3 regions of the Arthrobacter sp. Y3224055 genome follow, and region 1 is predicted to be linked to each of the others. Evidence: riboswitches for the same ligand, from Rfam matches in the RefSeq annotation. Region 1 holds a riboswitch; each other region holds the start of a gene.
The links. Region 1 has a riboswitch for S-adenosylmethionine ahead of AC5RTY_RS10620 (O-acetylhomoserine aminocarboxypropyltransferase/cysteine synthase family protein). Riboswitches for the same ligand answer to the same signal wherever they lie in the genome.

Region 1 (10,275 bases):
TCCCGCACGATGACGACGTCGCCCGGGTCGATCCGGCCGGCCATAATATCGGCCTGGATGGTCTTCAGGCTGGTGACTGACCGCAGTTCAGCGCCCTGAGCGTCGCGTACGCTGAGCCGCACGTTCAGCCACTTGTCGCCGTCGATGACGTCATCCGCGCCGTTGCCCCAGATCTGGTCGCTCCCGGAGCCGCCGATGATGATGTTGCCGGCGCCAAACTCGGTGGCACCGGCGGGCAGCAGCTCGGCCAGGCCGGTAATCCGCTTGATGCCCTCGGCGTCCAGCACATTGCTGAGGCCGGGGACCGCCACCTCGTTGTCGGGCTCGGCCGGAATCACGTCATCGCCGCGCAAGACGTCGTCCTTGTCCCAGCCGGAGAGGGCCTCGACCAGCAGGAACCGGTCCTTGAGCGCGTTCGGACCCTCCACGACGATCATGCGCATATCGGAATCGGCTGCCTCGACCGACCGGGCGTGGGTCACCCAGTCGAAGCCGTAGACGCCGTGATTGCGCTCGATCCCGGGACCGGCGACCATGACGTCGTCACCGCCCTCGGCATCGTAGTCGTCCTCGCCGCTGTCGCCGATGAGGACGTCGTGGCCGGGGTTGTTGATGTCGTCGAAGAACGGGGCACCGCTGTCGCCCTGGAGCAGGTCGTTCGCGTTGCCGCCTTCTTGCCAGTCATCGCCGCCGCCGCCGAACACCGTGTCCGGTCCGTCGCCGGCTATCACGAGGTCATTGCCCTCGCCGGCGAAGGTCTGGTTGCCGTTGAGTCCGCCGTTGGAGAAGTCGTCTCCGTCGCCGGACATGATCACGTCGAGTCCGGGACCGGCGTCCATCGCGTCGTTGCCCGGCCCGCCCTTGATCACGTCGTCCCCGTGGGAGTCGGTGATCCGATCGTTGCCGGCGCCGCCCAGGAGGGTGTCGGCGCCGTCGTTGCCTTCGATGATGTCACTGCCGCCGTTGCCCCAGACGGTGTCGTTGTCGACGCCGGCCCAGATCCGGTCCGTCCCGTCTGCGCCGCCGGCATCGTCCTTGCCGTTGTAGGTCGCCTGGGCGTTGAGGCCCGGGCGGTCCACGCTGTTGGAGACGCGGTAGCGGATGGTGCCGTCCGCCATGCGGAGCAGCAGTGCTGACTCGTCGCAGGCCGAGGCGGGATCATCGGCCACATTGTTGCCCGTGGTGCCGGTGATGTTGCCCATCTCGAACTCACAGTCGGCGACGCCGAAGACGTCGGCCTTGAGCGCGGAAGCGTCGGTATTGCGCATCACCAGCTCGGCCATGGAGTTGCCTTCGAGCTGGGCCCGCAGGTTCAGGCCCGAGGTGCGGGACAGGTAGTAGAGACGGTCACCGTCCTGCAGGTCCGTCATCTGGCGTTCGAAGATGTAATTGAAGGTGGAGCCGAGCAGCCCGCCGAAGAGATTCTGGGCTTCGGCCAGGCCCCCCACCCACAGATCGACCGTGTCCAAACCGGTCCTGGAGGCGGCGCCGTCGTTCTCCCACTCCCCGTTGCTGTTGACGAAATCGTAGGCATCGGCCGGAGTTTCGGCCGCCGGGTCGGGGCTCATGTCGAAGAGTTTCTGCGCCGCCGCGCGCTTGGCCTCGATGCTCGTCGCCCCGGTGATGCTGGGATGCGTGCCGTAAGCGGCCATAAAGTTGACCACCGAATCTGGATGCTTCAGCGCCTGCCCGAAGTCCACCCAGCTGCTGTAGGGCTTCAGGGACGACTCGCTGGTCTTCGCGTAGAGGTCCTTGCGGAAATTGTTCAGCGACGGGACGCCGGTCTCCCGGCCGCGGGCGATGTTGAGCGCGGCCAGGTCCAGGGGCAGCCCGAGCACGCTGTTGCGCAGCGTGTCGGTGACGAACTCGTCGAGCTCTGCGCCCACCTGGTCGGTCATGCCCATCGCGATCGCGCCTGCCGCCTGCTCGGGCGTCATCGTGCTGTCTCCGTTGGCGTAGTAGGCCGGTGGATTCAGGAACGCATCCAGCAGCGGGAGGCCGATGTCGGCTCCGCTGTTGGTCTTCCGATCCACGGTGTCCGTCAGCATGGAGTGACCGAACCGGTAGGTCGCGTGGGCAAACTCCGCCTCGATCGCCGGGTCGATCGCCGTGTCCGACTGGGTGAAGACGTTGAACGGATTGATGCCCGGCTGGATCTTGCGAGCGAAGTCCTCGAAGACGATGTGCTGGTACTCCATCTCCGTCACGAACCGTGCGGCCTGGAAGAGGCGCTCCCCATTCCATTCGCCGTTGGGCAGCTTCCACTCGTTCAGGTCCAGGTTCAGGGACGTCAGCAGTTCTTCCATGTAGGTGACCAGCCGGTTGTGCTCCGAGTGGAAGACCTGGTGGACGGCGGTGAGGCCGATGTTCTCGTTCACCCGGCCGTCACCGGCAACGAAGTGCGCGTCGAGCATTTCGTCGTCGTAGGTGCCCGGGTTCTGCCGGCCGCTGGTGGGCGTGATGCCGTCGTCCCCGTCGGGTGCCAGCGCCGCGCCGCGGGAGTCGAACGGCGCCGCGAAGTGGGAGATGTCGTCCAGGAACGCGATGCCGATCCGCTGGACATCCGCCGGCGGCGCGACGGGGTTCTCCAGGTTCCCTTCCACGAACTGCTTGTCCTGCGTGATGTACTGCGGCAGCCCGTTGGGCCCGCGCAGGAAGCGCCCGTACTGGTCGGTGGCCAGCATCGGGATGTTGACGACGTCGGCGTCGGAGAGCTTCAGGCCGAGCATGGATTCGGCCTGGGCCTTGATGTCCGCCCAGGTGGCCATGCCGCCGGGTTCGCCTTCGGCCAGTTCGCCGGTTGAGACCGGGTCGCCGTCCTCGTTAAGCTCGTACTCCCGGAGGAAGACGTGATGGGACGGATTCGACGAGTAGGTCTGGCTCTGGTCGACCCACGGAGAGTCCGTGTTCGTGGCGTCCTGGACGTCGTCGTCGGTGCCGAGCTTGCCGTCGGGTCCGGGCTGGTTCTCCGCCCGGTTGAGCAGCATGAAGTTCGTGGGCGAGCCCTCAACATACAGCGGATCGTCCTTGGCCAGCGGCATCATGACGACGTTGCTGGTCTTCTTGGTGAAGTCGATGCCGTGGTCGAAAAACTGGCCGAAGAGGGCAAAAAAGCCGTTGTAGGGCGGCGAGAGCCCGAAGTCGGTGGTGACATTCGGGATGTCGAGTGTCTCGCCGTCGGGAACACAGTTCAGGGGCAGCCCCTCGTCGTCGCAGGGGACGGCCGTGGGGCCGTCGTTCACCGTTCGGTGTGCCTTGCCGGCCGCTGCGATCGCGGCCGGATTGGTGGAGGTCTGGTCCACGATGACGTTGCTGACGAAGCGCGGATCCGCGTCCCGGATCATCGGAACGTTGACCGACTTGTACGACTGCCCGCCGGCGGTGGTCCGCCATTCCGGTTCTGCCAGCCGCGGGAAGGGCAGGCTGGCGGCGCCGAAGTGCCCTTGGTTGGGCACCAGGTTGTTGTCGGACCCGTCCACCGTGCGCAGCCCGTAGGGCAGCAGCGGATTGGCTATTTGGTTGGGGCCGGGGCCCAGGAGCGGCTGGCCCGGCACGGGTTTGCCCTCGGCGTCTTCCTTGGTGGCGTGGTTTTCCGCGATCTTGATTTGCTTCAGGATGAACCGCATGTCCCCGGCATTGAGGGTCAGGCCTTGGCCTACCGGCGCTGCCAACGCCGCGGGGGCGAGGGCGGAGGGCAGCACGCCCGCGCCCAGCACCAGCGCGGCGAGCCCGGCCGTGACTTTCCGGGGGAAGGATGGCCTCCCCTTGTCGGCACGTTCAGTGCCCCTCCTCGGTTGTGGATCGGTTGGTGCAGTAAACACGGTGACTCCCCCTAGTCGAGTGATGTGTGGCTGGCCACAGCATCCGATGAGGACCTTGGGGAAATCCTTGAAGGCTCTTTCCGTCTACTTCCGGGCAGGAAAAGACCCGCCCCTTGCCCCCGGCCCTCCACGTGGAAGGCCGAGGGACAAGGGGCGGGGCGGCAGGCCCTCGGGGCGGCAGGCCCTCTAGGCGGTCAGCTGCCGCTTGGAGGAGATCACCCCGGTGTCGAAGCCGGCCAGGTGCAGGCCGCCGTGGAAGCGGGCGTGCTCGATCTTCACGCAGCGGTCCATCACCACGTTCAAGCCGGCGGCCTCGGCCTGGGCCGCAACCTCCTCGTGCCAGGAGCCCAGCTGCAGCCAGAGCGTCTTGGCGCCGACGGCCAGGGTTTCCTCCAGAACGGTGGGCAGGTCGTCGTGCCTGCGGAAGACGTCCACCAGATCCGGCACCTCGGGCAGGTCCGCCAGCGACTTGTACACCGGCTGGCCCAGGATCTCCTTCGCCACCGGGTTCACGAAATACACCTTGTACGGCGAGCTGGACAGCAGGTACGTGGCCACGAAGTAGCTGGCCCGGCTCGGCTTGTCCGAGGCACCGACAATGGCGATGGATTTGGTGTTGCGCAGGATGTTCAGACGCTCCGCGGCGGACGGGCCGATCCAGGTGCGTTCCGGTGTCGCGGTCACTTGGCGGCTCCTTCTTCGGCTTCGATCAGTTCTTCGACGGACTCGACCACGCGCGTTCCGGGCTCTGTCCGGGGGGAGCGCTCCGCCGGGATCGTGCACGACTCGCCGGCATAGCTGGGCGAGGCGAACTCGGAGCTGTCGAACGCGGCGTCCTCATGGTCGCGGCTGGGACCGTGCTCGGCGCCGGCCTGCTGCGAGGCGGCCAGCGCCTGGTCCAAATCCCAGAGAATGTCGTCCACGTCTTCCAGACCCACGGAGATGCGGATCAGGTCCTCGGGCACGCCGGCAGCCACCAGCTGGTCGGCGGTGAGCTGCTGGTGGGTGGTCGATCCCGGGTGCAGCACCAGGGTGCGGGCGTCGCCGATGTTGGCCAGGTGGCTGGCCAGCTGCAGCGATTCGATGAACTTCTGGCCTGCGGTGCGGCCGCCCTTGACGCCGAAGCTGAACACGGAGCCCACGCCCTTGGGCAGGTACTTCCGGCCCCGCTCGTAGTGCGGGTGCGCGGGCAGGCCGGCGTAGCTGACCCAGGAGACGCGCTCGTCGGCTTCCAGCCACTCGGCCACGGTGCGGGCGTTGGCCAGGTGCTCGTCCATCCGCTGCGCCAGCGTCTCCACGCCCTGCAGCAGCTGGAACGCGGACTGTGCCGACAGCGACGGGCCGATGTCGCGCAGCTGCTCGGACCGGAGCTTCGTGAGGAAGCCGTACTCGCCGAAGTTGCCCCACCAGGACACGTTGCCGTAGCTGGGCACCGGCTCGGTCATCTGCGGAAACTTGCCGTTGCCCCAGTTGAAACGGCCGGATTCGACGACGACGCCGCCCAGCGTGGTGCCGTGGCCGCCCAGGAACTTGGTGGCGGAGTGGATCACGATGTCCGCGCCGTGCTCGATCGGGCGGATCAGGTAGGGCGTGCTCAAGGTGGCGTCCACGACCAGGGGGAGCCCGGCGTCGTGCGCCACCGCGGCCAAGCCGGCGAGGTCCGCGATGTCGCCGGACGGGTTGGCCACGATCTCGGTGTAGACGGCCTTGGTGTTCTCCCCGATGGCCGCGGCGAAGTCGGCCGGGTCGTTGGAGTCGACGAACGTGGTCTCCACGCCGAACCGGCGCAGCGTCACGTCCAGCTGGGTGATGGTGCCGCCGTAGAGCTTGGACGAGGCCACGATGTGGTCGCCCGCCCCGGCCAAGGCCGCGAAGGTGATGAACTCGGCGGCCATGCCCGAGGACGTGGCCACCGCGCCGATGCCGCCCTCGAGCGAGGCGATGCGCTCCTCGAACGCGGCGACCGTCGGGTTGCCAATGCGCGAGTAGATGTTGCCGTACTTCTGCAGCGCGAAGAGGTTCGCGGCGTCGTCGGTGTCTTTGAACACGAACGAGGTGCTCTGGTAGATCGGTACGGCCCGGGCACCGTGCTCGGCGTCGGGCGTGCCGCCGGCGTGCAGGGCACGGGTGCGGAAACCGAATGTGCGTTCAGCCATCAGGCGGTTGCTCCTTCAAAACTTGGGTTCCCGGAATGACGGTCCTGGCGGTACCGTGCAGGCACCGTCCGGATCAAAGATTGCTTGCGCTCTCTCCATCGCTTCTGGCGGTAGCACCTTTCCGGTGGCGTCCGGATGGTTGCTGCGGTGTCAAAGAGCCAGATCTCTCAACCGCTCGGGATGGTCCCGTCCATTCTCGCAACCAACGGCCGCGGCACCAAAAAATGTTGAGCCGCGTTGCGTCCGGGCTGTGGGCGCCCGGGCCCTGAGGCGGCACGCCGTGCGGTTGCCCGGGCTTGCGGCGGCCCGGCACGACGGCGGTGCTCGCCTTCGCCGCCCGGCCTCGCGAACGCTTTGGACGTTCGGAATTGCGGACGACGCCTCGCTGTTTGTCCGACCTGCGAATGCCCGGCACGACGGCGGTTCTCGCCGCGCGTCGGGGCCACGATATTCGCCGTACCGGCGTGACGAACGTTCCCGGGTCCGGACAGATCACCGTAGATTGGGTCTATGGCTGAACTTTCGGCGCTGCAGCGCCTCGCGGGGAAACATGGCGTTGGCATTACCTTCCGCGGCTGGGATGGCGGCGAGAAAACAGTCAGTGAGGCAACGCTGGTTTCCGTCCTCACCGCGCTGGGCGTCCCCTGTGCCACCGACGACGACGTGACGGCTTCCCTCCGGGCCGCTGAACTGGCACCGGTGCAGCGCACGCTGCCGCCCGCCGTCGTCGTCCGCCAAGGCACTGCCACCGAGGTTCCGGTCAATGCGCGGCGCGGCGTCCGTCCGCGGGTCCGGATCCTGCTGGAGGACGGCTCCCGGCGCGACGTCGAGGTGCTGGCCGGCGGGTCGGAGGATGCGGAAGGTGCCCCGCCTGTTCGTTTCACGGCGGTGGTGCCGGCGGACATCCCGCTGGGCTGGCACACGCTGGAGGTCGTGGAGCGGTCCGAGCCGATGGAGGCCGGGACCGGCGCGGCCCCGGAAATGCCGGAGGTGATGCAGGCCGGGACCGGCGCGGCCCCGGACCGGTCGGAATCGATGGAGCCCGGAACCGGCGCGGCCCCGGAGCCAACCGACAGCGAGGCGCGGTGCGCCCTCGTGGTCACCCCGCGGCGCCTGACCACCGCGGACCGCCTGCCCCGCACGTGGGGGTTGATGGCACAGCTGTACTCCGTGCGCTCGCGGTCCTCCTGGGGCATCGGCGACCTGCATGACCTGGCCAGCCTCGCCGAGACGGCTGCCGCAAAGGGCGCGGGCTTCGTCCTGATCAACCCGCTGCACGCGGCCCAGCCGAAACCGCCGGTGGAGCCCTCGCCCTACCTGCCCTCCACGCGCCGGTTCGTCAATCCGCTGTACCTGCGGGTCGAGGACGTGCCCGAAGCCAGCGGCATCCCGCTGGCCAACAACTTCCACGACGCGAACCTGGACGCCGGCATCCTGGACCGCGACCCGGTCTTTGCGGCCAAGCTGCAGGCGCTGGAAACGGTCTTCGCTGTGCCCCGGTCCGCGGAACGCCAGCAGCGGTTCGAGGCCTTCCGCGCGCAGGAAGGCGAGGGGCTGGAGCGCTTTGCCCTGTGGTGTGCCATGGCCGAAACTGTTCCGGCCGGGGCACCGGAGTGGTCGAATGCCGTGTTCATCGAAGCGCAGCGCAGCGAGCTGAAGGACCGCATCGAGTTCCATCAATGGCTGCAGTGGCTGTGCGACGAGCAGCTCGAGGCGGCGCAGGCCAGCGCCCTCGATGCGGGAATGAACATCGGGATAGTGCACGATCTCGCCGTCGGCGTCCATCCCACCGGCGCCGACGCCTGGACGTTGCAGGATGTGCTGACCCCCGGCATCTCCGTGGGCGCGCCGCCGGACATGTTCAACCAACAGGGCCAGGACTGGTCACAGCCCCCGTGGCATCCGCACCGCCTGGCCGAATCCGGCTACGTTGCCTACCGGGACATGCTGCGGACCATCCTGCGGCACGCCGGTGGCATCCGGGTGGACCATATCCTCGGGCTGTTCCGGCTCTGGTGGATCCCCGCCGGCAGCCCTCCCGGCGAAGGCGCCTACGTTTACTACGATCACGAGGCCTTGATCGGCATCCTCGCCCTGGAAGCGGAACGGGCCGGCGTCGTCGTTATTGGTGAAGACCTCGGGGTGTTCGAGCCGGGCGTGCAGGACTACCTGGCCGAGCGCGGCATCCTGGGGACCTCCATCCTGTGGTTTGAGTACGAGGACGGCAGCCCCCGCGCACCCGAGCGCTACCGCCGATCCTGCCTGACCAGCGTCACCACGCACGACCTGCCGCCTACCGCCGGCTACCTGGCGGGCAAGCACGTGGAGTTGCGTGAATCGCTGGGCCTGCTGAACCGGCCCGTGGAGGAGGAACGGGCTTTGGACCAGGCAGCCCAAGAGGCAGTGCTCTCCACGGTGCGCTCGCGGGTGCCGGCCGCGCCACAGCACGACGACGGCGCCGGCCCCGCCGCCGAACAACGCACCGTCGAGGCGCTGCACGCGTTCATCACGCAGACCCCGTCGGTGCTGCTGGGCGTTGCGCTCACGGACGCGGTGGGGGAGCTTCGAACCCAGAACCAGCCGGGCACCGCGGACGAATACCCGAACTGGCGGATCCCGCTGGCCGGGCACGACGGGGCGTCGGTCCTGATCGAGGACCTGGCCGCCAACGAGCGGTTCGACTCGCTGGTGCGCGCCCTGGGGCAGGATTAGGCAGGTCCACGCCGAGCCGGAAGCCTCTCGCCGCCCCGCCGGAGGACTGGCGCACTCAACTGGGCCGCGAAGCCTTCGGTGCGCGCGACGCAGTCCGTTCGCAGGTCTTCGGCGGCCGCTACTCATTGCTGGTCATCCGATGTCCACAATTTCGGGCCGGCAGTGGTGGCGGCCGAAGGGTGCGGTCATCCTCGATTACATGCAGAGTCCCGAAATGATCGCCGGCTGGGTGGCGAAAAGAGGAGGAGCAGCCCTCGTCAAGGACCTGCGCAGGGCGGGCATCGGACCGGATGCGATCAAGGTGGCCATCGCGTCGGGCGCCGTGACGTCCCTTCGACGGGGGCTAGTAGGCACTGCCAATGCGGATGCCGATCTGCGCATCGCGATGATGGCTGGCGGGCTCATCACGTGCGTCTCGGCCGCCGGGGAGCTGGGACTCTGGACAGTGAAAGACCCGCCCCAATTGCATCTCTGGACGGATCATGGCAGACAACCTGAGACCGTGATCAAGCACCGTGGCAGGCTCGCAGCCGAGGGGAGGTGGGGTTACGTAGGGACCCTGGATTGTGTGCTGCACGCAATCCGCTGCCGGCCGCGCTTGGAGGCGCTGGTTATAGCCGAGTCAGCGGTACGCCTAAGACGGGTTTCGAAGGCAGAGCTTATGGATCGTCTGCCGGGAACACGAAACAGCTTGCGGCGGCAGTTGGTGCAGGGCATAGGCCATGACGCCGACTCGCCGTTGGAGGTCATTGCCCGGGAACTCTTTCGCGCTGCCGGGCTCCACGTGGAAACACAGGTGCTGATCCGGGGGCTCGGGCGGGTGGACTTGCTGGTGGAAGGCCGTCTCATCATTGAGCTGGACGGATTCGTTTCCACTGGGATCGCGCGACCTTCCTCAAAGACCGGAGACGGAACAATGCGGGCATGCTCAGTGGGCTGCCTACCCTTAGATACGTTTACGAAGACTTGGTCTTCGCGCCGGAACGCGTTGTCGCGGAGGTCTTGACGATGCTGCGGAGGTCGGCCTGATGGACCAGCCTGGTTCGCTCCCACGTATAGGACTAACTTCCCTCGTTTCGGAAGGGTCATATCGCCCTGACTAGGAGAAACGTCGTGAGCCTCCGCTGAGACGTGGGAGCGAACGGCCGGTGACGCCAAGCGGCCGGCCAAAACTTGGGGAGTTTTGGCCGGCCTCGGTGGCACGGCGGATAAGAGTGCAGAAAACTTTACCGTGCGTCGCAGATGGCCTGGATCTGGGCGATGCACGGTTCGTTCTGCAGGCTGGTGGTGTCGCCCAGCTCCGTCCCCTCGAACAACTGGGTCAGCAGCCGGCGCATGATCTTTCCGCTGCGGGTCTTGGGCACGTCGGGCACAAACACCACGTCGCGGGGCTTGGCGATCGGCCCGATTTGCGTGGCCACGTGGTCCCGCAAGGCCGCAATCGCCGCTGCCCGCTCCGCAGCTTCCGCCGCCTGCTCGGCCGTCGCCGTTCCGGCGGTCCGGCCGGCACCCGACTGCCCGTAGGTCTGCCCGGCCCCCGCGGCCTCCGCGGCCGTTAGCCCCGCAACCCTCGTCCCGATCAGCGA
Region 2 (10,275 bases), on a different contig from region 1:
TCGGCCGACTCCGAGGGCGCTATTCCGGCCCGCCGCTAGTCACCGGGTCACACACCGACACCGTGGTAGGAGGCGGACGATTCGACGGGATCGTCGGAGTGCTTGGAGGCATAGAAGCTGCGCGCCGCTTCCGCGAGACTTCCACGATGCTCAATCATGATCTGCTGGTCGTCGACTTTCTGGGTGAAGAAGCGAACCCCTACGGTGGATACTGCCTCGGTAGCCGTGCGGCAGCTGGCGCGATGAGGACGGAGGATCTGAACCGTACAGACTCAGTTGGCAACAGACTGGGCGACGCGGTGGCACGCTTCGGCGTGGATCCAAACGGCATGCTTGCACGCTCGTGGGCGCAAAACGAACTACACGGGTACCTCGAACTGCATGTGGAGCAAGGCCCGATCCTTGAGCAGAAGGGAATCGATGTAGGAATTGTTACCTCAATCGTTGGCGTTCACACGCTGCTCGCCACCTTTCTCGGCAGATCGGATCATGCCGGCACTCGTAACATGGATGACCGGCGGGATGCATTGGTCGCTGCAGCCAAGGCCGTCCTGGCCGTCGAACGGGAGGCCTGTGAAGCACCTGTCCATGCGGTCGCGACCAGCGGCAACCTGCTCGTTGAAGCAGGTTCTGGAAACGTGATTCCGGGTCGAACAACGCTGATGGCAGAATTCCGCAGCGACAATCAGATCTGGCTCTCTGGTGTGCGGAGAAGGGTAGCCGATCAAATCCTTCGGCAGAGCGCCGAAAGCGGAGTGGAAGCACTCCTTGACTGGGCGGCGGAAACTCCTGTCGTACCGGCTAACGCATCAGTACAGAACGTGACGGCATCAGCACTCGATGGCCTCGGGCTCCCCTGGATGCCCATGCCGAGTGGCGCCGGTCACGACGCTGCGCACCTGGCAGCCCGCTGCCCTGCTGGAATGATCTTCATCCCATCTCACAACGGCCGAAGCCATTGCCCGGAAGAGTGGACAGACGCCGTGCACATCAGTAGAGGAGTGCATGTGCTGGCAGCCAGCCTTCTAAAAATGGATCGGACGGAAACCTTGAAACCTGATTTCTAGCCGCGCGATTCCTGGCGGTCATTACACTACTGGCACCTAGCCGGTTTCTAATGGACTCCCGTCTTGGGTGGCGAGATCGATCACCGCGACCCGCTGCTCTCCGACGATGAACGCGAGGCCGGAGACCCCATGAGGATCTGCGTCTCCCTCTGAAAGCACTCCACGCCTTGTATCTGCGCCCGCGGTTCTCTTGGGAAGATGGGGGCTATGGACAAGCAGAAGGTCGCCACCGCGAGCACGCCGCGCACGGTCAAGTACTACCGGGCGGAAGTGCTCATCGTCCTGGGACTCTCGCTCGGGCAGTCGGCGGTCTATGCCGTGGTGAACCTGCTGGAAAAAATGACCCGCGCTCCGCTGGCCTCGCAGACGACCACGCTGAACCCGGTGCTGAACGAGCGGGAGCTCTTCGATTTCGTGTACCAAATGCTCGGCATCGTCTTTGCGCTGGTGCCGGTGGCCTTGGTGCTGTTTTTGATGACCGTTCCCGGACGGTCGGCCTTCCGGGCGATCGGGTTCACGTTTTCCCGGCCCCGGCTGGACTTCGGCTTGGGCTTCCTGCTCGCGCTGGTGATCGGTGTCGGGACGCTGGGCGTTTATGCCGCCGGCCGGGCCCTGGGTATCACCACCGCCATTGTCCCGGCGGCCCTGGACGAATACTGGTGGACGGTTCCGGTGTTGATCCTGTCCGCGCTGCGGCATGCGGTCCTCGAAGAGGTGGTCATGGTGGGCTATCTCTTCAACCGCTTCGCGAGGTTCGGCTGGGGCATTTGGTCCGCGATCTTCGTCAGCGCCGCCCTGCGCGGGACCTACCACCTCTACCAGGGCATCGGGCCGGGCATCGGGAACTTCCTCATGGGTTTGGTCTTCGGCTACGCCTATACAAAGGCCAAGCGGGTGATGCCGCTGGTGGTGGCGCACGCGCTGCTGGATATTGCCGGTTTCGTCGGCTACACACTGCTGGGGCCGGCCATCGGCATCGGCACGTGAAACCGGCCGGGCAGCGCAGCGGCGCCCGGCCTTGCGATCAGGGCGCCGCTGCGGCGATCGACGACGTCGATCCTCTCGAAAGACTTACAGTTCGACGATTCCGTTGGCGGTTTCGAAGCGGACGGACAGGATGCCCGGCGTACCGTTCGGTGCCGTCCAGGCGACCTTGACGTCGTCCAGCAGGCCGTCGACCGGCGTGCCTAGCCAGTCCGCCACCCGCTCGGAAGAGCCGGCGATGGTCAGGCCGATCAGCTTGACCGTGGCGGGGCGGGCGTTGGACGGGTGCAGCGGTTCGGTGCCGTCATCCCAGCGCAACATGTAGGGCACCTGCGGGTCGGCGATGAGGCCCTTGATCCCGATCTGCTGCCAGCTCAGTTCCTGCCCATCCGGGAACTTGCGGTTGCCGGGAACCGCGTGGCGGCCCAGCCGTTCTTCGAACGGGGTCAGGTCGTCGACCGCCACGCACCAGCCCATCCAACCGCCGCCGGCTTCCGACCGCGCCCGCACTGCCTGGCCAAAGGGGGCCTTGTCGGAAGCGGGGTGGTCGAGCACCTCCACGACCTCCAGGTAGTGGTGGTCGGTGAGGGGGAAGATCATATTGCGGGTGCCGAAGCGGGGGTGAACCCCGCCCTTGACGGCGTCGATGCCCAGGGCTTTGGAGATCCGCTCTGAGGTGGCAGCCAGACCGTCGGGTTCAGCGGCATAAGAAACATGGTCGAAGCGCATGGCATTATCTTGGCACTTTGTGAACCCGCTCTCGACTTAGGGTGACCTAAGTCACTCAATTTGCGGCTCGTGGTGAACGCGCCGTTCCGGACAGCAAATCCGCCTCCCCGGCACGCGCCGGCAACAGTGACGAAGCGGACGGTCGGACAGGCGGTCCGGAGACCGGTGCCCAGTCATAAGGTGTCATATTGTTGCGGCCGCCGGCTTGTCTGCGGAGACTGGAGGCAGGTCATGAGTGCCAGCGCAAAACCCCGGTTTGCTGGCCGGCAACCCTCCAACCGCGGTGGGGTGCCCCGGGTGAAGACCAGGCAGCCGCCATAAGGCGGTGCGCAAGCGCGGGTCACACCCGGGACAGACATGCCGGCACGGCCGGATCCCGGATGGCCCCTTCCAGTGAAGGAGTTGCACCATGTCCAACGCCGATTGGTCCTTTGAAACCCGTCAGATCCACGCAGGGCAGGAGCCGGACGCCGCCACGGGCGCCCGCGCACTGCCGATCTACCAGACCACGTCGTTCGTGTTCCCCAGCGCGCAGAGCGCGGCCGACCGGTTCGCCCTGTCCGAACTGGCACCCATCTACACCAGGATCGGCAACCCCACCCAGGAAGCGGTCGAGACCCGGATCGCCAACCTGGAGGGCGGCGTCGGCGCCCTGCTGCTTGCTTCGGGCCAGGCCGCGTCGACGTTCTCCATCCTCAACCTGGCCGAGGCCGGCGACCACATCGTGGCCAGCCCCAGCCTGTACGGCGGCACCTACAACCTGCTGCGCACCACGCTGCCCAAGTTCGGCATCGAGGTCACCTTCGTCGAGGATCCGGACAACCTGCAGCAGTGGCGCGATGCCGTCAAGCCGAACACCAAGGCGTTCTTCGGCGAGGTCGTCTCCAACCCGCGCCAGGACGTGCTGGACCTGGAGTCGGTCAGCGCCATCGCCCACGAAAACGGCGTGCCGCTGATCGTTGACAACACCTTGTCCACCCCGTACCTGATCCGCCCGATCGAGTGGGGGGCCGACATCGTGCTCCACTCGGCCACCAAGTACCTCGGCGGCCACGGGACGGCGATCGGCGGCGTGATCGTCGACGCCGGCACGTTCGATTTCGCCGCCGACCCCGAAAAGTTCCCGGGGTTCAACACGCCGGACGACACGTACAACGGGCTGGTCTTCGCCCGCGACCTCGGCGTCAACGGCGCTCTGGGCGCCAACCTGGCCTACATCCTCAAGGCCCGGGTGCAGTTGCTGCGCGACCTGGGGTCCGCCATCTCGCCGTTCAATGCCTTCCTGATTGCCCAAGGGCTGGAGACGCTGAGCCTGCGCGTGGAGCGGCATGTGGCCAACGCTCAGAGGGTGGCCGAATTCCTGGAAGAGCACGACGACGTTGCCTCCGTCGCGTACCTCGGCCTGCCCTCCAGCCCCTGGTATGAGCGCGGCCGCAAGTACGGCCCGAAGGGGACCGGCGCCATCGTCGCGTTCGAAATCAAGGGCGGCATCGAGGCCGGCAAGCGCTTCGTGGACGGCCTTGAACTGCACTCGCACGTGGCCAACCTGGGCGATGTGCGCTCGCTGGTGATCCACCCGGCGTCGACCACCCACGCCCAGCTCTCGGCCGCGGAGCGGGTCGCGGCCGGGGTAACCGACGGGCTGGTCCGCCTGTCGGTGGGCATCGAGAACGTCAACGACATCATCGCCGACCTGGAGGCCGGTTTCCGCGCCGCCAAGGGTGCGGACGACTAGGCAAGCAGGTAGAGCGCAGCGTGACGATAGTGCAACCGCAGGAACTGGTGGAACAGGCGACCGACGGCATCCTGCGCCGGATGCCGGTTGGTGCGCTGGAGTTGGAAGCCGGCGGCTATCTGCCCGAGGTGGTCCTCGGCTTTGAAACCTGGGGCACCTTGAATGCGGACGCGTCCAACGCCGTCCTGATTCAGCATGCCCTGACCGGCAGCACGCACGTCGCACGCGGCTGCTCGGACGAGGACGGTTGGTGGGACGATCTGGTGGGCCCCGGTGCCACGATCGACACGGAGCGCTATTTCGTCGTGGCCGCCAACATGATTGGCGGCTGCTACGGCTCCACCGGTCCCTCGTCGCCGGCTCCGGACGGGACGCCGTGGGGTTCACGCTTCCCGTTCGTCACGATCCGCGATTCGGTCCGGGCCGAGGCGCGGCTGGCCGACGCGCTGGGGATCCGGCGCTGGCACACGGTGCTCGGCGGGTCGATGGGTGGCGCCCGCGCGCTTGAATGGGCGGCTACGTTCCCGGAGCGCACGGCCCGGTGCGCCGTCCTGGCGTGCGGCGCCGCGAGCACCGCCGAACAGATTGCCTTCGCGCAGGCGCAGGTCGCGGCCATCCGGCTGGACCCGTACTTCTCCGGCGGCGACTATTACGGGGGCCCCGCTCCCGAGGCTGGACTGGGTATCGCCCGGCGGATCGCGCACATCAACTACCGCTCGGAGCCGGAGCTGGAGTACAGGTTCGGCCGCAAGGCGCAGGCGGAGGAGCAGCCGTTCGGCGGCATTACGCCGTCCGCCCGTGGCCGCTATGCCGTGGAAAGCTACCTCGACTACCAGGCGGACAAGCTCGTCGCGCGCTTCGACGCCAACAGCTACATACTGCTCACCGAGGCCCTCATCAGCCACGACGTTGCCCGGGGCCGGGGCTCGCTGGAGCAGTCGCTGGGCGGCCTCACCGACACGCAGTTCTTCGTCGCCGCGGTGGATTCCGACCGCCTGTACTTCCCGGAACAGTCGCGGCAGCTGGCCGAGGCGCTGCCCGGGGCGGTCAAGGTCCACACCATCGAGACGCCGCTGGGCCACGACGGTTTCCTCACCGACATCCACCAGCTGCACGAGGCCCTCACCGAGGCGTTCTTCGCGCCCGCCTGACTTTTCGGCCCGCGTGACAGCGGCCTCGGTACGACGTCGGTGCGCGCCCTCCGCGCCGATTGCCACCGCCGCGCCCGATCGGGGGGGGAGCGGAGCGTCAGGTCAGTTCGAGCGATACCGGCCGCCGCAGGAAGGCCGCGTACCGTTCCACCGCGTCGTCCACGGCCTGCCGCTCCGGCTCGGTGAAGAACCGCAGCGGCTTGAGCCGCAGCTCGGCGGAGCCGGGCCGGAGGACGTGTCTCCAGTTGCCGGCCATCCGTCCGTCCAACAGCAGCACGTGGATCGGCACGTCGCCGCCCGGCGCCGCCGGCGCGCTGCCGCCCAGATAGCCGCGGGTTTTGGTGTAACCCATGACGTATTCGTCGTAACACTGGATCAGGTCCGCCCGCGGGTGTCCGTCGCCCGCCGCGGCTGCGGCGCCGCCGATCGTCCCGGCGGCGGGGGAGTACCAGAGCTGTTGCCCCTCGGTTTCGAACAGTTCCAGTCCGTCTCGGCCCCCGGCTTCGAGGCCGCGCTTGACGTCCGCCTGAGGCAGTTTGGACCAGTCGGAACAGTCCTTCAAGGTCGCCGGTCCGCGGCTGGTGAAGTACCGCCCGGTCAGTTGGGCCAGCGCCGCGTCGCGGTCGAAGTCCGCGGCCAGCGGCGGTACCCGCTCGTCGAAGGCCGCATACGTTTGCTGCACGGCGCCCGACCTGGCCGTCCGCGGAGGCCCGTTCACCAGCACCCGATCCATTTCCGCATGGAACACCAGGTGCCCCAGCCGCTGCCCGCGCAGCGTCGCTCCGTTCAGCCTCGCGCCGTCGTCCTTCAGCAGCGCCGCCTGGGCGAGCCGGGCGGCGAGCTCGTCCCTGGTGAGGTGCCGGCCTCCGGCGACGGCCGCGGCCAGCACGTCATTGCTGCGCGCCACCGTTGCCTCATCCAGTCCCAGCTGCCGGTCCCGGCCCTTGTTCCCTGCCTTGAGGCGGGGGCCGGAGAGCAGCATCAGCCAGCGTAGGTCCCCGGCCGCCACAAAGTGCCAGGTGGGCCGCAGGACATGCGTGCGCAGGATGCGTCCGCCGGCGATCGCCGCATCCACCTCCGCAGCGTTGTCCCGTGCCGGTCCGCCGCAGCGCTGGGCCAGCGACCAGCGGGCATAGGCATATTCCTGGGACTGGAAGGCGAGCAGCCAGCGCAGGGCGGCGGCGGCGTCGTCCCGGGGGCTGTCCCACAGCCGCTGTGCCCGCAGCCGGTGACGGCGGATCTCCTGGGGACTCGGCTGCTGCACCGGCTGCTCCTGTTACCCGGCCGCGCCGGGAGGCATGCCCGGACCGAAGAAGGGGTCGGCGGCCGGCCGCTTGGGCAGGATCCCGTCGCCCGAGGACTGGTGGCGGACCCGGCGCAGGACCCACGGGACCAGGTGCTGGCGGGCCCATACCAGGTCCTCGGTGCGGGCGGTGCGCCAGTTCTTGGGTGGCAACGGTTTGGGCGTCTCGGGCTGCAGCGAATGCTCCACGTTGAGGGCGTCCAGCACCATGGCCGCGATGGTGTGGTGCCCCAGCGGGGAGAAATGCAGCCTGTCAGGTGCCCACATCTGCGGTGCCTTCAGCTGGCGCAGCGCCCACATGTCGGCCACGACGGCGTTATGGCGTGCCGCCACCGTGCGCAGGTTCTCGTTGTAGATGGCCGCCTTGCCGCGGACACTGCCGATGACGGGCGTATCGCCGATGTCGGGCGCGGTAAACAGGACGATGGTGGCTTGCGACGCTGCCAGCCGGGTGACGGCGCGGTCGAACTTCTCGGCCAGGGCGTCCGGGTCGCCGCCCGGCCGGATCACATCATTGCCGCCCGCGCAGATCGAAATGAGGTCCGGCTGCAGGGCCAGGGCCGGTTCGACCTGTTCATCGATGATTTGCTGCAGCAGGCGGCCGCGGATCGCGAGGTTCGCGTAGGCGAAGTCATGGTGGCCGCGGGCGAGTTCCTCGGCCACGCGGTCGGCCCATCCGCGGTGTCCGCCCGGGCTCCCGGGGTCCGGGTCGCCGATGCCTTCGGTGAACGAGTCACCCAGGGCAACGTAACGGCTCCAGGGATGGCGGGCCGCAGCGATGGGCGCTTGTGTTTCGGAAAGGGACAAGTTACTCACAAGTACATTCTCCCAAGAAGGCGCGGGGATGCACAGGCGGTGGGAACCAATAGCTGAATCACCTTTCAGAAAGTGATGGTCAGCGCTCGGTTTACCGACTACTGTGTGCTTGACGCGGCCAACGGCGGCCGCCTCGACCTCGAGGAGCAGGGATGGAATTGCTGGCGGGAATCGTGGCGCGGCGTGTGCCGACGGAGCGGCTGACGGTGAACATCCTCGAGCGCGACGGCGACCGGCCCGACGGCACGCCGGTGGTCCTGGTGCATGGGAATGTTTCCTCCGCGCTGTTCTGGCAGGAGGCGATGCAGGCGCTGCCGGCCGACTACCGCGTGCTCGCCGTGGACCTGCGGGGTTTCGGCCAGACGGACCCGGCGCCGGTGGACGCCGGCCGCGGGCTGCGTGACTTTTCGGACGATCTTCATGCCACGCTGGAAACCCTGCAACTGGCGCCCGCGCACCTGGTGGGGTGGAGCATGGGCGGTGGCGTGGTGATGCAATACGCGCTGGAGCATCCGGTCCGTAGCCTCACGCTTCAGGCTCCGGTCTCGCCGTACGGCTTCGGCGGGACGGCTGGACCGGAGGGGCGCAGGCTCACCGCGGACGACGCCGGCACCGGCGGCGGGGGCGCCAACCCCGACTTCGTGGCGCGGTTGGAAGCCAGGGACACCAGCGGCGACGCGCCTGCCTCGCCGCTGTCGGTGTACCGCTCGACCTATGTGCACGCCGGGTTCCAGTCGCCCTACGAACGCATCTGGGTTGAATCGATGCTCAGCACCAAGACCGGCCCCGACAACTATCCGGGCGATTCCGTCCCCTCGCCGAACTGGCCCGGCTTCGCTCCCGGACGCAGGGGGGTGCTGAACACGATGGCGCCGGGGGTCTTCGAAGCCAGCGGCATTGTTGACCTGACGGACAAGCCGGACATCCTCTGGATCCACGGCGACAGCGACGCAATTGTCTCCGATGCTTCCTTCTTCGACCTGAACTGCCTCGGCAAGGCCGGTCTGGTGCCCGGCTGGCCGGGGGAGGAGGCGGCCCCGACGCAGCCGATGGTCGCGCAGACCCGGGCGGTGCTGGAAAAGTATGAGGCCAACGGCGGGCGCTTCACGGAGGTGCTGCTCGACAACTGCGGACATTCGCCGCACGTGGAGTATCCGGAACGGTTCGTCGCCGAGCTGACGGCGCACGTCGAACGGAGCGGCGGGGCCGGGCAGCCCGCGGTCTGAGGCCTCCCGGGCACCGGCTCGGGGGCCCGGGCCCTGGGAGATCCGACACCTTAAGAAGCTTTAACTTTCAAGCAATGGGCTCTTTGTGCCATCATGGAACCCATGACTGAAACTGCTTATCAGCCCGTCGTTGCCTGGTCCAAACCCGAACAGGAGCGGGCGGGGACGCCCCTGCTGGTGCTCTTCCACGGCTACGGATCCCACGAGCAGGACCTGATGGGCCTGGTGCCCGGACTGCCGGAGGAATTCACCGTGGCGGCGGTGCGCGCGCCGGTGGCGATGGGGCCAGGCTTCACCTGGTTCCCCCTGATGCACGAGCCGGACTTTTCCGTGGACAAGGTCACGAAGGCCGTCAGCGACGTGGTGTCCTGGCTGGACGGAGTCAAGGACATGCACAGCAGCGTTTCGGTGCTGGGCTTTTCCATGGGCATGGCGGTGGCCACCTCGGTGCTGCGGCACCGCCCGGAGGAAATCGCCGCGGTGGTCGGCCTGTCCGGATTCGCCGTGCCGGCCGCGGGCAACGATTTCTTCCGCGACGATGCGGTCAAGGCGATCAAGCCCCCGCTCTTCTGGGGCCGGGACCAGGCGGACCAGGTCATCACCCCGGACAAGATTGAGTTCACCCACGCCTGGACGAACGAGCATGTGGACCTGACCAAGGTCCTCTACCCCGGCATCGGCCACAGCATCAACGCCCAGGAACTGGCGCATGTGAAGGAGTTCCTGACCTACAAGGTGCTGCAGGGGAAGTAGCAAACGGCCCGTGCGGGTCAGTCGCGGCTGACCCGCACCGTTTGGCCGTTGCAGCTGACCGTATCGCCGGCGTGCAATTGCCGGCCGCGGCGCGTTTCGATGTCGCCGTTGACCTGGACCAGTCCGTTCTCGACGAACTCCTTGGCCTGGATCCCGTCGTCGGCGAGGTTGGCCAGCTTCAGCAGCTGGCCCAGCCGGATCATCTCGTCGCGGATCGGCACGTCATGGATATCGTCGGAAGCCATGGAACCATCATGCCTGATGCCTGTCGATGCATCCGCGCGGTTCGGGTTCGGGTTCCCGTTTTCGGTAGGCTAACGTTGTAGCTTCGCTATGCGCCGATCCGTGCCTGCAGCAGCCGGGCGGATCTGTGCCATGACAACCCTCGGACCGCACCCAGCGGCCCTGGAGAGATACGGAGAACCACCTCATGGCAGCAGCCAAATCAGCCCTCGATTCGATTATTTCGCTGGCCAAGCGCCGCGGCTTCGTGTTCCAGGCTGGTGAAATT
Region 3 (10,275 bases), on a different contig from region 1:
CGTGAGGTCCGGCCCGCTCCAGCGGCCGCCGTTGGCGGAGGAAGTCACGTCCAGGCTGCGGGAGTCCATCGCGGCGGGGCTGTGGCAGCTGGGGTCCCGGATCCCTCCCGAGCCGGAACTGATGGCACGCCTGGGCGTCTCCCGCGGCACGCTGCGCGAGGCGGTCAAGGCCCTGGCCCACGCCGGGATGCTCGAGGTGCGCCGCGGCGACGGCACGTACGTGCGCGCCACCAGCGAGATCAGCGGCACCGCCCGCCGCGCCTACCGTGAGTACGACGACGAGGACGTGCTCCAGGTGCGCTTCGCGCTGGACACCCAGGCGGCGCGGCTGGCGGCGCAATCGGCGCGGTCCGAGCCGCCGGCCCCCGGGGGCGCCGTGGAGGCGCTGCGGGAGATGCTGGCCCGGCGCCGGCATGCGTGGGCCGAACAGGACCTGGAAGGCTGGATCGCCGCGGACTGGGACTTCCACCTGGCCGTGGCCGAGGCCTCCGGCAACCAGCTGCTGCACGAGCTGTATGGCAGCTTCGGCGATGTGTTCCACGGGACCAAGATGGCCCAGCGGTTGCGGGACGGCTTCGATGGATGCCTGCGCGCCGGACACGAGGACCTCGCGGACGCCATCGCGGCCGGAGACGAAGAAGCTGCGGTGCGGACCGTCACCGCCAACCTGCGCTACTGCCTGAAATGGATGCCGCAGCACGGCCATTAACGCCATGCTCACGCCGTGCTGCGGCGGGCTCTGGCCGCCGCGGCCGCGCGTGTGGCACAATGCCGCCCCGCCGGGGTACCTTGAATCACGAAGCCCGGACTGACGGGACGTAGGGAACGAGGAAAGCTGGCGATGTCCACTTCGACGAAACCGTCCGGGAGCACCCGAAAGACGTGGCTGAAGATTACCGCGGCGGTGGCCGGCGCCGTCGTCGTGCTCCTGCTGTTGGTGTTGCTGGCCAAATGGCTTCGCACAATGCCGGGCGTCCAGGACTTCCTGGCCGCCTACCCGGGCCGCTCCGAACTGCCCGAATCCGCGCCGGTCGGGCTGCCCGCCTGGCTGGGCTGGCAGCACTTCCTCAACTTCTTCCTGATCGTGTTGATCATCCGCACCGGACTGCAGGTACGGGCCGGCACCCGCTCGCCGGCGTACTGGACACGCAACAACAAGGGCCTGGTGAAGACCAGGAACGCGCCCACCAAGATCACCCTGAACCTGTGGTTCCACCTGACGCTGGATGCGTTGTGGGTGCTGAACGGCATCGTCTTCATGGTGCTGATCTTCGCGACCGGGCACTGGATGCGGATTGTGCCCACCAGTTGGGACATCTTCCCGAACGCGCTGTCCGCGGTGCTGCAGTACGCCTCGCTGGACTGGCCGCTGGAGAACGGGTGGGTGAACTACAACGCGCTGCAATTGCTGACTTACTTCGCGACCGTCTTCATCGCCGCCCCGCTGGCCATCGTCTCCGGCCTGCGCACCTCGGCCGCCTGGCCCAAGCGGGCTGCGGTCAACAAATATTTCCCGATTGAGGCGGCCCGGGCCATCCACTTTCCGGTGATGGTGTATTTCGTGCTGTTCATCATCGTGCACGTGACGCTGGTGCTGGCCACCGGCGCGCTGCGCAACCTCAACCACATGTATGCGGCCACGGACGACGGCGGGTGGACCGGTTTCTGGATTTTTGCCGCCTCCGTCGCGGTGACCGTGGCGGCCTGGTTCCTGGCCCGGCCGATCTTCCTGCGCCCGATCGCCTCGCTGACGGGCAAGGTCACGAGCCGCTGACCGCGCGGCCGCCCGATCGCCTCGCTGACGGGCAAGGTCACGAGCCGCTGACCGCGCGGCCGCCTGATCGCCGGCCGCTGACCGCGTGGCCCGCGTGGCCGCCGCCTTACCGCCAGCCGCTGACCGCCTGACCGCGGCTGAAGGCTGCACCGCTACACTGCTCGCCATGATCACCGTTGCGGCCATCGCCGCGTGCCTTGTCTTCGCGCTGTTGGCCGTCTTCCAGATCCTGCTGGCCGCGGGCCTGCCGCTGGGCCGGTTCGCCTGGGGAGGAAGCCACCGCATCCTGCCGGCGAAGCTGCGCATCGGGAGCGCGGTCTCGGTGCTCCTGTATGCGTTCTTCGTGTTCGTCATCATGGACCGCGCGCAGTTTCTCGACGCGTTGCCGGAGACCGCGTCGCTCGTTCTTGGCTGGGTCCTGACCGCGTACCTGTTCGTCGGCGTCCTGATGAACGCCATCTCGCGCAGCAAGCCCGAGCGGTGGACCATGACGCCGGTCGCCCTGGTCTTGGCCGCGCTGAGCCTGGTGGTTGCCCTCGGTTGACGTGGTTTCCCGCCCTTGGCGGGGAGCTGCAAGGCTTTTCGTCGGTGGGCCGTCCAGCCGTTTGCGGGTCTCACGTCCCTTCGCGGGCGGGGGGTTCCGACGGTTGACGGTCAGGCAGGGGAGGGGCTTGCCCCGCGGGCGGGGCGGGCTCACGATTGGTTCACTACCGGCCGATCGGAGGAAGCCATGCAGGTCCGTATCCGCCGCGCACTGACAGCAGTTGCCGTGCTCGTCACCGTCCCGGCGGCCCTTGCCGGCGGCCTGGTCCTGTGGCTGCGCTTCAGCCCCCGGCCGCTTGCGGTGCTGCTGCGGGTGCTGTCGGAACGGGACGGCCGGCGCACGGCCCGCGCGATGGCCCGGCACGTGCCGGACGGAATCAGCGAAGTATTGGATCAGGAATACCTCAGCAACCACGGGCATACCCGCCTGGACGTGTTCTTCCCGGACAAGGCGGCCGAGGATTCGCTGCGCCTTCCGACAATTGTCTGGATCCACGGCGGGGCCTGGATCTCCGGCACCAAGAACGACGTCGCCAATTACCTGCGGATTCTCGCCTCCTACGGCTTCACCGCCGTGGGAGTGGACTATTCGCTGGCCCACGTGCGCCGCTACCCGGCGCCGGTGCGCCAGACGGCCGCCGCGCTGCGCTACCTGGAACACAACGCCGACCGGCTGCACATCGATACCGAGCGCATCGTGCTGGCCGGGGACTCTGCGGGCGCGCAAATTGCCGCACAACTGGCGCTGGTCATCGCCGATCCCGACTATGCCAAAAGGCTCGGCATTGCCTCGCCCATGAAGCCGGAGCGGCTGCGCGCGGTGCTGCTGCACTGCGGGGCGTACGACCTCTCGCTCGCCGGGGCGGACCAGGCCGGGAACCAGAACTACCTGCGCACGGTGCTGTGGTCCTACACCGGGGCCAAGGACTATCTGGAGCGTCCCTACGTCGCGCTGGCCTCCGTGGCCAAGCACGTGGGCGCCGGCTATCCGCCGGCTTTCGTGTCAGCGGGCAACACGGACCCGTTGCTGCCGCACTCGCTCGGGCTGGTCGAAGCGCTGCGGATCAAGGGCGCGGCCGTGGAGGAGTTCTTCCCCCACACGGAGGCCGGCCTAGGGCACCAGTTCCAGTTCAACCTGGAGTTGGAAGCGGCGTGGCAGGTGCTGGAGCGCAGCGTGGCGTTCCTCCGTCGCCACACCGGCTGATGCCACCCGAGTTGAATCGGCGCCCCGCTACGAGGGGTGTTCTTCGGTGTCTGCATCACCCGGGGCCGGCGCCGATGCCTCCCCCGGGCACCGCCGTCGTACGCTGGAAACCTGCCCAGCGAAGGGGGAACTATCAATGAACGACGCCGGCTCGCGCCTCATTTTCGGCTGCATGGGGTTGGGTGGGGGCTGGGGGAGCGGGCCGCTGGAAGCGGCCGATGTGGCGGCCGCGCACGCGGCCGTGGCGGCGGCGCTGGAGGCCGGGATCACGACCTTCGACCACGCCGACATCTACGCCCACGGCAAGGCCGAGGCCGCGTTCGGGCGGGTGCTGGCGGAAAGTCCCGAGCTGCGCGACTCGATCCGGCTGCAGGGCAAATGCGGCATCCGGCTGCCGGTCCCCGGCATGGTCGGGCACTACGACTCCTCGCGGGAAGCCATCCTGGCCCGCACCGACGAAAGCCTGCGCCGGCTGCACACCGATCACCTGGATACGCTGCTGATCCACCGGCCCGATCCGCTGACGCCGGCCGAGGAGATCGCCGCGGCGTTCAACGAGCTTCGGATGGCCGGGAAGGTACGCCGCCTTGGTGTCTCGAACATGTCCGGCGAACAGATGCGCTGGCTGCAGTCGGCGCTGGATGAACCGCTGGCGGTGAACCAGCTGGAAATGAGCCTGTACCGACGCGACTGGCTGGAGTCGGGGGTGCTGGTGAACCACCCGGAGGGACCGGGGATCAGCTTCCCGCACGGCACCTTGGAATACTGCGCCGCCCACGGGGTGGAGCTGCAGGCCTGGGGCGCGCTGGCCCAGGGCCGGTACAGCGGGCGTGCGGCAGCGGAGGCCGCGACACCGGATGCTTCCGCGCCCGCGGATGCCTCACCCCCGGCGGATCATGCAGCGGCAGCCCTGGTCACGGAACTTGCCCGGGACAAGGGGTGCCCGCCCGAGGCCGTGGTGCTGGGCTGGCTGCTGCGGCATCCGGCAGGCATCCGGCCGGTCGTCGGTACCAGCAGCCCGGACCGGATCCGGGCCTGTGCCGAGGCGGAAGCGGTTGGAGCATCGATGACCCGCGAGGAGTGGTACTCCCTGTGGGTGGCGGCCCGAGGCAGGCCGCTGCCTTAGCTGCCCCCGCCCGGCCCCGCCGGCTGCCGGCGGAAGCCGGGACCGTGGGTCCTAGACGAAGGCCGGCTGTTCCAACCGGCGGAACGCGGAATCGTGGAAGACCAGGGGCTCGTGGGTGCCGTCGTGCGTGGACAGTCCGTGCACCTGCAGCAGCACGACGTGGTGGTCCCCGGCCGGGACCTCCTGGTGCACCGAGCAGTCCAGCCAGAGCGCCGCGTCGTTGAGGAAAAGCGCGCCGTCGTCCGTGCCGTGCAGGCTCAGGCCGGCAAAGCGGTCACCGTTCCTGGACGCGATCTGGCGGCAGACGCCGTCGTGTCCGGTGCCGAGCACCGAGACGCCGATCCGGTTGGCCCGGCGGACCAGCGGCCAGGTCCGTGAGGTGTTTTGCACGGCGAACATCACCAGCGGCGGCTCGAGGGAGACGCCCACGGTGAACGAGGAGGCGACGATGCCCTGCGGCTCGCCGGCGACGGTCGCGCACAGCGCCGCGATGCCCGAGGGGAAGCGGCCGAAGGCGGAGCGCAACGTGTGGGGGGTCAGGTCATGGTGTAGCGACATGGCGTCCTTGGGGCTTGGGCGCATCCGCTGCGGCCGAGCTGCTGCGGGTGGATACGCGTACTTGCCTGCCGACATACCCGGCGGGCCGAATCATCACCTGGAGCACCCCGCTACGGTAGAGGGTTGCCGGCCAACCAGCCAGGGCTGTGAAGTTGGCGCTCTTGATTCGTCTCCACGCTAAGAGCGGGGAAGGGCCTGGGTCAAACGCCGGTAACAGTTCGTCAAATGCAGCGTTTTACTTCCGGGCGCCGCGAGGTGTCTGCTGCCCCGACGGGCGGCCGTGCGACGGCTGCTGCCCCGAAGGCTACTGTCCGACTGCTGGTCCCACGGCTACTGCGCGGCGGCGCCCGGGCGCACGGTCCGCTGCCGGAACGGATGCGCCGGGTAGACGCCCAGGATGCGGATTTCGGTGGTGAAGAAGTCCAGTTCCTCGAAGGCGTGGACCATGGCCGGATCGTCCGGGTGGCCTTCGACGTCCACCATGAACATGGTGGCGGCAAACTCGCCGCCCACCATGTAGCTCTCCAACCGGGTCATGTTGATGCCGTTGGTGGCGAAACCGCCCAGCGCCTTGTACAGCGCGGACGGCACGTTCCGCACGCGGAACACGAAGCTGGTTACGGCCGGACCGGGAAGTTCCTCGCGGGACGGGACCGGCCGGCGGTCGGCCAGCACCACGAACCGTGTGGTGTTCGTCGGATCGTCTTCGACCTTTTCCGCGAAAACCTCCAGACCGTAGAGTTCGGCGGCCATCGGCGGCGCCAGGGAGACCTTGGTCGGGTCGTTCCATTCGGCCACCTCCCGGGCCGAACCGGCGGTGTCGCCTGCGATGACCGGAGTGAGCCCGAGCCTGCGGATCAGCTTGCGGCACTGGCCCAAAGCATGGATGTGGCTGTGCACCTCCCGGGCCTGCTCCACGGTGGCCCCGCGTACGCCCAGCAGGCTGAAACGGATGGGCAGGAAGAATTCCTCCACGATCTGCAGGGTGGTCTTCGGCAGCAGGGCGTGGATGTCCGCCACCCGGCCGGCGATCGAGTTGTCGATGGGGATCATGGCCAGTTCCGCCTCGCCGCCGGTGACGGCAGCGAACGCATCCTCGAAGCTGGCACACGGCACCGCTTCCCAACCGGGGCGCACTTCCAGGCAAGCCATGTGGGAGTTCGAGCCGGGTTCACCTTGGTACGCAATCGCTGGAGCCATGGGCGAAATTATCCCACCGGGGCGGGCCGGCGCTTCATTCCGGGCAACCGGGCGGCGTCATATAACCGGGACCGGCCCGCCAACCGCTTAGTACAGATGCGATTCCTGGGTGATGCCGTAGGGCACGTCGTCGCTCAGCTCCACCGTAAACTGCCCGGGGCCGGTGCGAGTGACCAGGATGCCGCAATCGCCGTCGATGGCGGCGAGCTTTTGCAACTCTTCGACCGCAGCATTCAGGAGATCGTGCGCTTCGGAAGCCGTCTGTGCGGTCAACGACTTGGTAGCCAGGGAAGTGGCCATGGTTCTGCCTTTCGTGGCCGGAGGTTTCCGCGCAGGAGAAACGCGGGATGGAAGCTTCCGGCCGGAACGAGCCTGCCATGCGGAACGGTGCATGGAACTTTACATTCTGCCATCCCAGATGACATCAGATGAATTTCGCACCGGCGTGGCGTGCGCCACACCCGGCGCGGCGGTGTGGTGCTGGAAGCAGGTCAGGCGGGACCGCCGCGCGTGTTGGAAACCGGTCACGCGGGACCGCCGCGGATGCTGGAAGCGGTCGGGGGAGGGCGGGCCAGCCGGAAGTGAACCCGGTCCTAGAACGGGTTGAGCAGCCGGTGGACGAACTGCCGGGTGCGCTCCTCCCGCGGTTCGCGCAGCACCTGTTCGGGGTGTCCGCGTTCCACCACCACGCCGCCGTCCATGAACACCACTTCGCTGGCCACTTCACGGGCGAAGGCCAGCTCGTGGGTGACCAGGGCCATGGTCCAGCCCTCGTCAGCCAGTTCCTTGATCACGTGCAGCACGTCGCCCACCAGTTCAGGATCCAGTGCGGACGTGGGCTCGTCGAACAGCAGCAGCGAGGGTTTGAGCGCCAGCGCCCGGACAATGCCGACCCGCTGCTGCTGTCCGCCGGAGAGCTGATGCGGGTACTGGTCTTCCTTGCCGGAGAGCCCGACACGGTCCAGCAGCGACCTGGCCTCGCGCACCGCTTCGGCCTTGGACCGCTTCTGCACCTGGACCGGGCCCTCGATGATGTTCTGCAGCACGGTCATGTGCGGGAACAGGTTGTAGTGCTGGAACACCATGGCGCTGCGGTCGCGCAGGGCGGCGATCTGTTTTCGGTTCACCGGCGAACCGAAATTCACGGCCGGCCCGCCCGAAAAGGCGACCCGCCCGCCGTCGGGGATTTCCAAGCCGTTCAGGCAGCGCAGCACGGTGGTTTTGCCCGACCCGGAGGGTCCGATCAGGGCCAGTACCCCGCCCGTCTGGACGGAGAGGTCGATGGACTTGAGCACCTGGTTGCTGCCGAAGGACTTTCGCAGCCCCTCAACGGAGAGCACCGGCCCTGCGGCGGAGCCGGGCTGCGAAGCGGCGGCGGAGGGGGCGTCAGTGGGCGACATAGCGGTCCAGCCTCTTCTCCAGTCGGGACTGCCCGGCGGAGAGCACCAGGCAGAACACCCAGTAGACCGCCGCGGCCTCAATGTAGAGCAGCATGAACTCCTGGCTGAACGCCGCGATTTCCTGGGCGGCCCGGAACGCCTCAGTGACCAGGATCAGGGAAGCGAGGGAGGTGTCCTTGACCAGCGAGATGAAGGTATTGGACAGCGGCGGCACCGACACCCGCGCGGCCTGCGGCAGGATGATGCGGCGCAGGGTGGTGGTGCCGGCCATGCCGATGGTGTGGCCGGCTTCCCACTGGCCCTTGGGGACGGACAGAATCGCGGCGCGGATGATTTCGGCCGCATAGCCGCCCACGTTCAGGGAGAACGCGATGATGGCGCTCGGCCACGGTTCAAGCACCACGCCGATCGACGGCAGGCCGTAGAAGATCACGAACAGCTGGACGAGCAGCGGGGTGCCGCGGATCACCGACACGTAGGCGCGCGCGATGCCGGCCAGGATCCGGTTGCGGCTCAAGCGCATCAGGGCCACGACGAGCGCCAGCAGCAGGCCGATGGCGAAGCTGGCCAGCGAGAGGGGGATGGTGCCGGTCAGCCCGCCCTGGACTATAGGCCAGAGCGAACTGCCGACGAGCTCCCAGTCGATGTCCATACGGTTACGTTAGCGTCTCCCTTTGAAGCGGCCGGATTTACTTGCTGACGTCCGCGCCGAAGTACTTCTCGGAGATCTTTGCCAGCGTGCCGTCGGCGCGCAGCTCCTCCAGCGCCGTGTTGAAGGCCTCGACCAGGTCGTCGCTGCCCTTCTGGAAGGCGAAGGCGCTCTGCGTTTCCTCGTCCGTTTCGGCGGCTACCTTGATGTCCTTGTTGTCGTTGGTGGCCTGGTAGTCCAGGTAGGTCAGCTTGTCGTTGACCGTGGCGTCCACCCGGCCCTGCTCCAGCAGCGAAACCGCCTGCGCCCAGCCCTCCACGGCCTCGACATTGGCTCCGGCGCCCTTGGCCAGTTTGTAGAAGTTGCTGGTCAGCGACTGGGCGGACGTTTTGCCCTCCAGATCCGCCAGGGAGGAAATGTCGTTGTTGTCCGACTTCACGACGACGACGCCGGTGCTGACCGTGTACGGGTCCGAGAAGTCGTACTTGGCCAGGCGGTCTTCGTTGATCGAAACCTGATTGGCGATTACGTCGAAACGGCCCGCCTCCAGCCCCGCGAAGATGGCGTCCCACTGGGTCTCTTCAAACCGCACGTCGACGCCGAGCTTGTCCGCCACCGCGGTGACGACCTCTACGTCGTAACCGGTCAGGTCGCCGGTGCCGTTCTCGTGGAAGGAGAACGGGCGGTAGGTCCCCTCGGTCCCCACGGTGATCACGCCTGCGTCCTGGATCTCCTGCAGCGTGGTCGCGGCGGAGGAGGTCGCCGGCTCCGACCCCGACGGCGAGGACGTGCTGCAGCCGGCCAGCACCAGGGCGGCGGCTGCGGCGGCACCGAGGACGGACAAACGACGACGAATCATGGTGGAAAACCCCTTGTGATGTGGGACGACGAGCCAACCGGCGGGTGGCCGGCAAACGCTGAAGCTACCACGTGCAACAACGGGTACCTCAAGATATGTTCCGAACTGTGTCGGCAATGTGAGCAGCCGCACTCCCGGCGGCGCGCACCGGCGTCGTTATTGTTCTATTCGGGTGCCACCCGCACCACGAGTGCGCCCGGATCGACGCGCATCATCAAACGGGACCCCATGCCAATATGGTCGCCGTCCAGCTGCATCTCCTGGGGCCGGCCGGCGTGGATCTCCACGTGCTTGCCCTGGTAGTAGTCAACCGAAGGATCCACGCTCCGGCCGCGTTTGGCGAGCCCGGCCAGCACGCCGAGCCAGCCCAGCCGGCCACGCGGGGAGATGGTCATGACGTCCAGCAGGCCGTCGTCGAGCTGCGCACCGGGGAACATCTCGAATCCGCCCTGGATCTTGCCGCAGTTCCCGCCCATTACGCTGCGCATCCGCACGGTCATGGGCTTGCCGCCGTCTATGGTGACCGTGGCACGGACCGGCTTGCCCGGAAGGTTGCGCAGGCCGGCTTCCACGTACGCCAGCCACCCGATGCGGTCCTTGAGGCCGTCGTCGGTGCCGCCAATCACGGCGGCGTCGAAGCCGAGGCCGGCCATGACCAAAAACACGGAGTCACCGCCCGACCTGTCCACGGTGGCCCGGACCACGTCGATCCGCCGGTCCCGGCCGGCCAGCGCGATGCCGGCAGCGGTCTCCGGGTCGTCAACCGGCAGGTCCAGGTTGCGGGCCAGCAGGTTGCCGGTGCCCAGCGGGATCACGCCCAGCGGCATGTCGGTCGCCGCCAGCCGGCCGGCCACCCGCCGCACCGTTCCGTCACCGCCGGCGGCGATGACCAGATCGACGCCCGCTTCCAGCGCCTGGTGCGCCTGGCCGGCGCCCGGATCTTCGAGCGTGGTCTCGAGCCA

Region 2: linked by a shared signal. The riboswitch ahead of AC5RTY_RS13135 (bifunctional o-acetylhomoserine/o-acetylserine sulfhydrylase) and the one ahead of AC5RTY_RS10620 (O-acetylhomoserine aminocarboxypropyltransferase/cysteine synthase family protein) in region 1 are both predicted to bind S-adenosylmethionine.
Region 3: linked by a shared signal. The riboswitch ahead of AC5RTY_RS03035 (flavin reductase family protein) and the one ahead of AC5RTY_RS10620 (O-acetylhomoserine aminocarboxypropyltransferase/cysteine synthase family protein) in region 1 are both predicted to bind S-adenosylmethionine.

What each region holds. Positions count from the first base shown of each region.
Region 1 is NZ_JBNHGB010000004.1:955-11,229, forward strand. It holds partial or broken gene AC5RTY_RS10610 (peroxidase family protein) at 1-3,821, opposite strand, end outside; gene AC5RTY_RS10615 (CoA-binding protein) at 4,008-4,505, opposite strand; gene AC5RTY_RS10620 (O-acetylhomoserine aminocarboxypropyltransferase/cysteine synthase family protein) at 4,502-5,977, opposite strand; SAM riboswitch class I at 6,070-6,164, opposite strand; gene malQ (4-alpha-glucanotransferase) at 6,488-8,689, shown strand; gene AC5RTY_RS10630 (putative endonuclease domain-containing protein) at 8,829-9,695, shown strand; gene AC5RTY_RS10635 (acetate--CoA ligase) at 9,916-10,275, opposite strand, start outside.
Region 2 is NZ_JBNHGB010000005.1:138,958-149,232, reverse strand. It holds gene AC5RTY_RS13150 (M20 family metallo-hydrolase) at 1-1,067, shown strand, start outside; gene AC5RTY_RS13145 (CPBP family intramembrane glutamic endopeptidase) at 1,275-2,054, shown strand; gene AC5RTY_RS13140 (VOC family protein) at 2,139-2,780, opposite strand; SAM riboswitch class IV at 3,008-3,122, shown strand; gene AC5RTY_RS13135 (bifunctional o-acetylhomoserine/o-acetylserine sulfhydrylase) at 3,190-4,515, shown strand; gene metX (homoserine O-acetyltransferase MetX) at 4,596-5,666, shown strand; gene AC5RTY_RS13125 (winged helix DNA-binding domain-containing protein) at 5,764-6,930, opposite strand; gene AC5RTY_RS13120 (SGNH/GDSL hydrolase family protein) at 6,943-7,785, opposite strand; gene AC5RTY_RS13115 (alpha/beta fold hydrolase) at 7,938-9,011, shown strand; gene AC5RTY_RS13110 (alpha/beta hydrolase) at 9,114-9,764, shown strand; gene AC5RTY_RS13105 (RNA-binding S4 domain-containing protein) at 9,782-10,009, opposite strand; gene AC5RTY_RS13100 (glycine--tRNA ligase) at 10,195-10,275, shown strand, end outside.
Region 3 is NZ_JBNHGB010000001.1:624,100-634,374, reverse strand. It holds gene AC5RTY_RS03065 (MFS transporter) at 1-5, shown strand, start outside; gene AC5RTY_RS03060 (FadR/GntR family transcriptional regulator) at 2-709, shown strand; gene AC5RTY_RS03055 (cytochrome b/b6 domain-containing protein) at 842-1,774, shown strand; gene AC5RTY_RS03050 (hypothetical protein) at 1,941-2,318, shown strand; gene AC5RTY_RS03045 (alpha/beta hydrolase) at 2,505-3,521, shown strand; gene AC5RTY_RS03040 (aldo/keto reductase) at 3,658-4,647, shown strand; gene AC5RTY_RS03035 (flavin reductase family protein) at 4,699-5,205, opposite strand; SAM riboswitch class IV at 5,258-5,372, opposite strand; gene AC5RTY_RS03030 (prephenate dehydratase) at 5,536-6,405, opposite strand; gene AC5RTY_RS03025 (hypothetical protein) at 6,493-6,705, opposite strand; gene AC5RTY_RS03020 (amino acid ABC transporter ATP-binding protein) at 6,999-7,805, opposite strand; gene AC5RTY_RS03015 (amino acid ABC transporter permease) at 7,792-8,451, opposite strand; gene AC5RTY_RS03010 (amino acid ABC transporter substrate-binding protein) at 8,495-9,313, opposite strand; gene AC5RTY_RS03005 (diacylglycerol/lipid kinase family protein) at 9,478-10,275, opposite strand, start outside.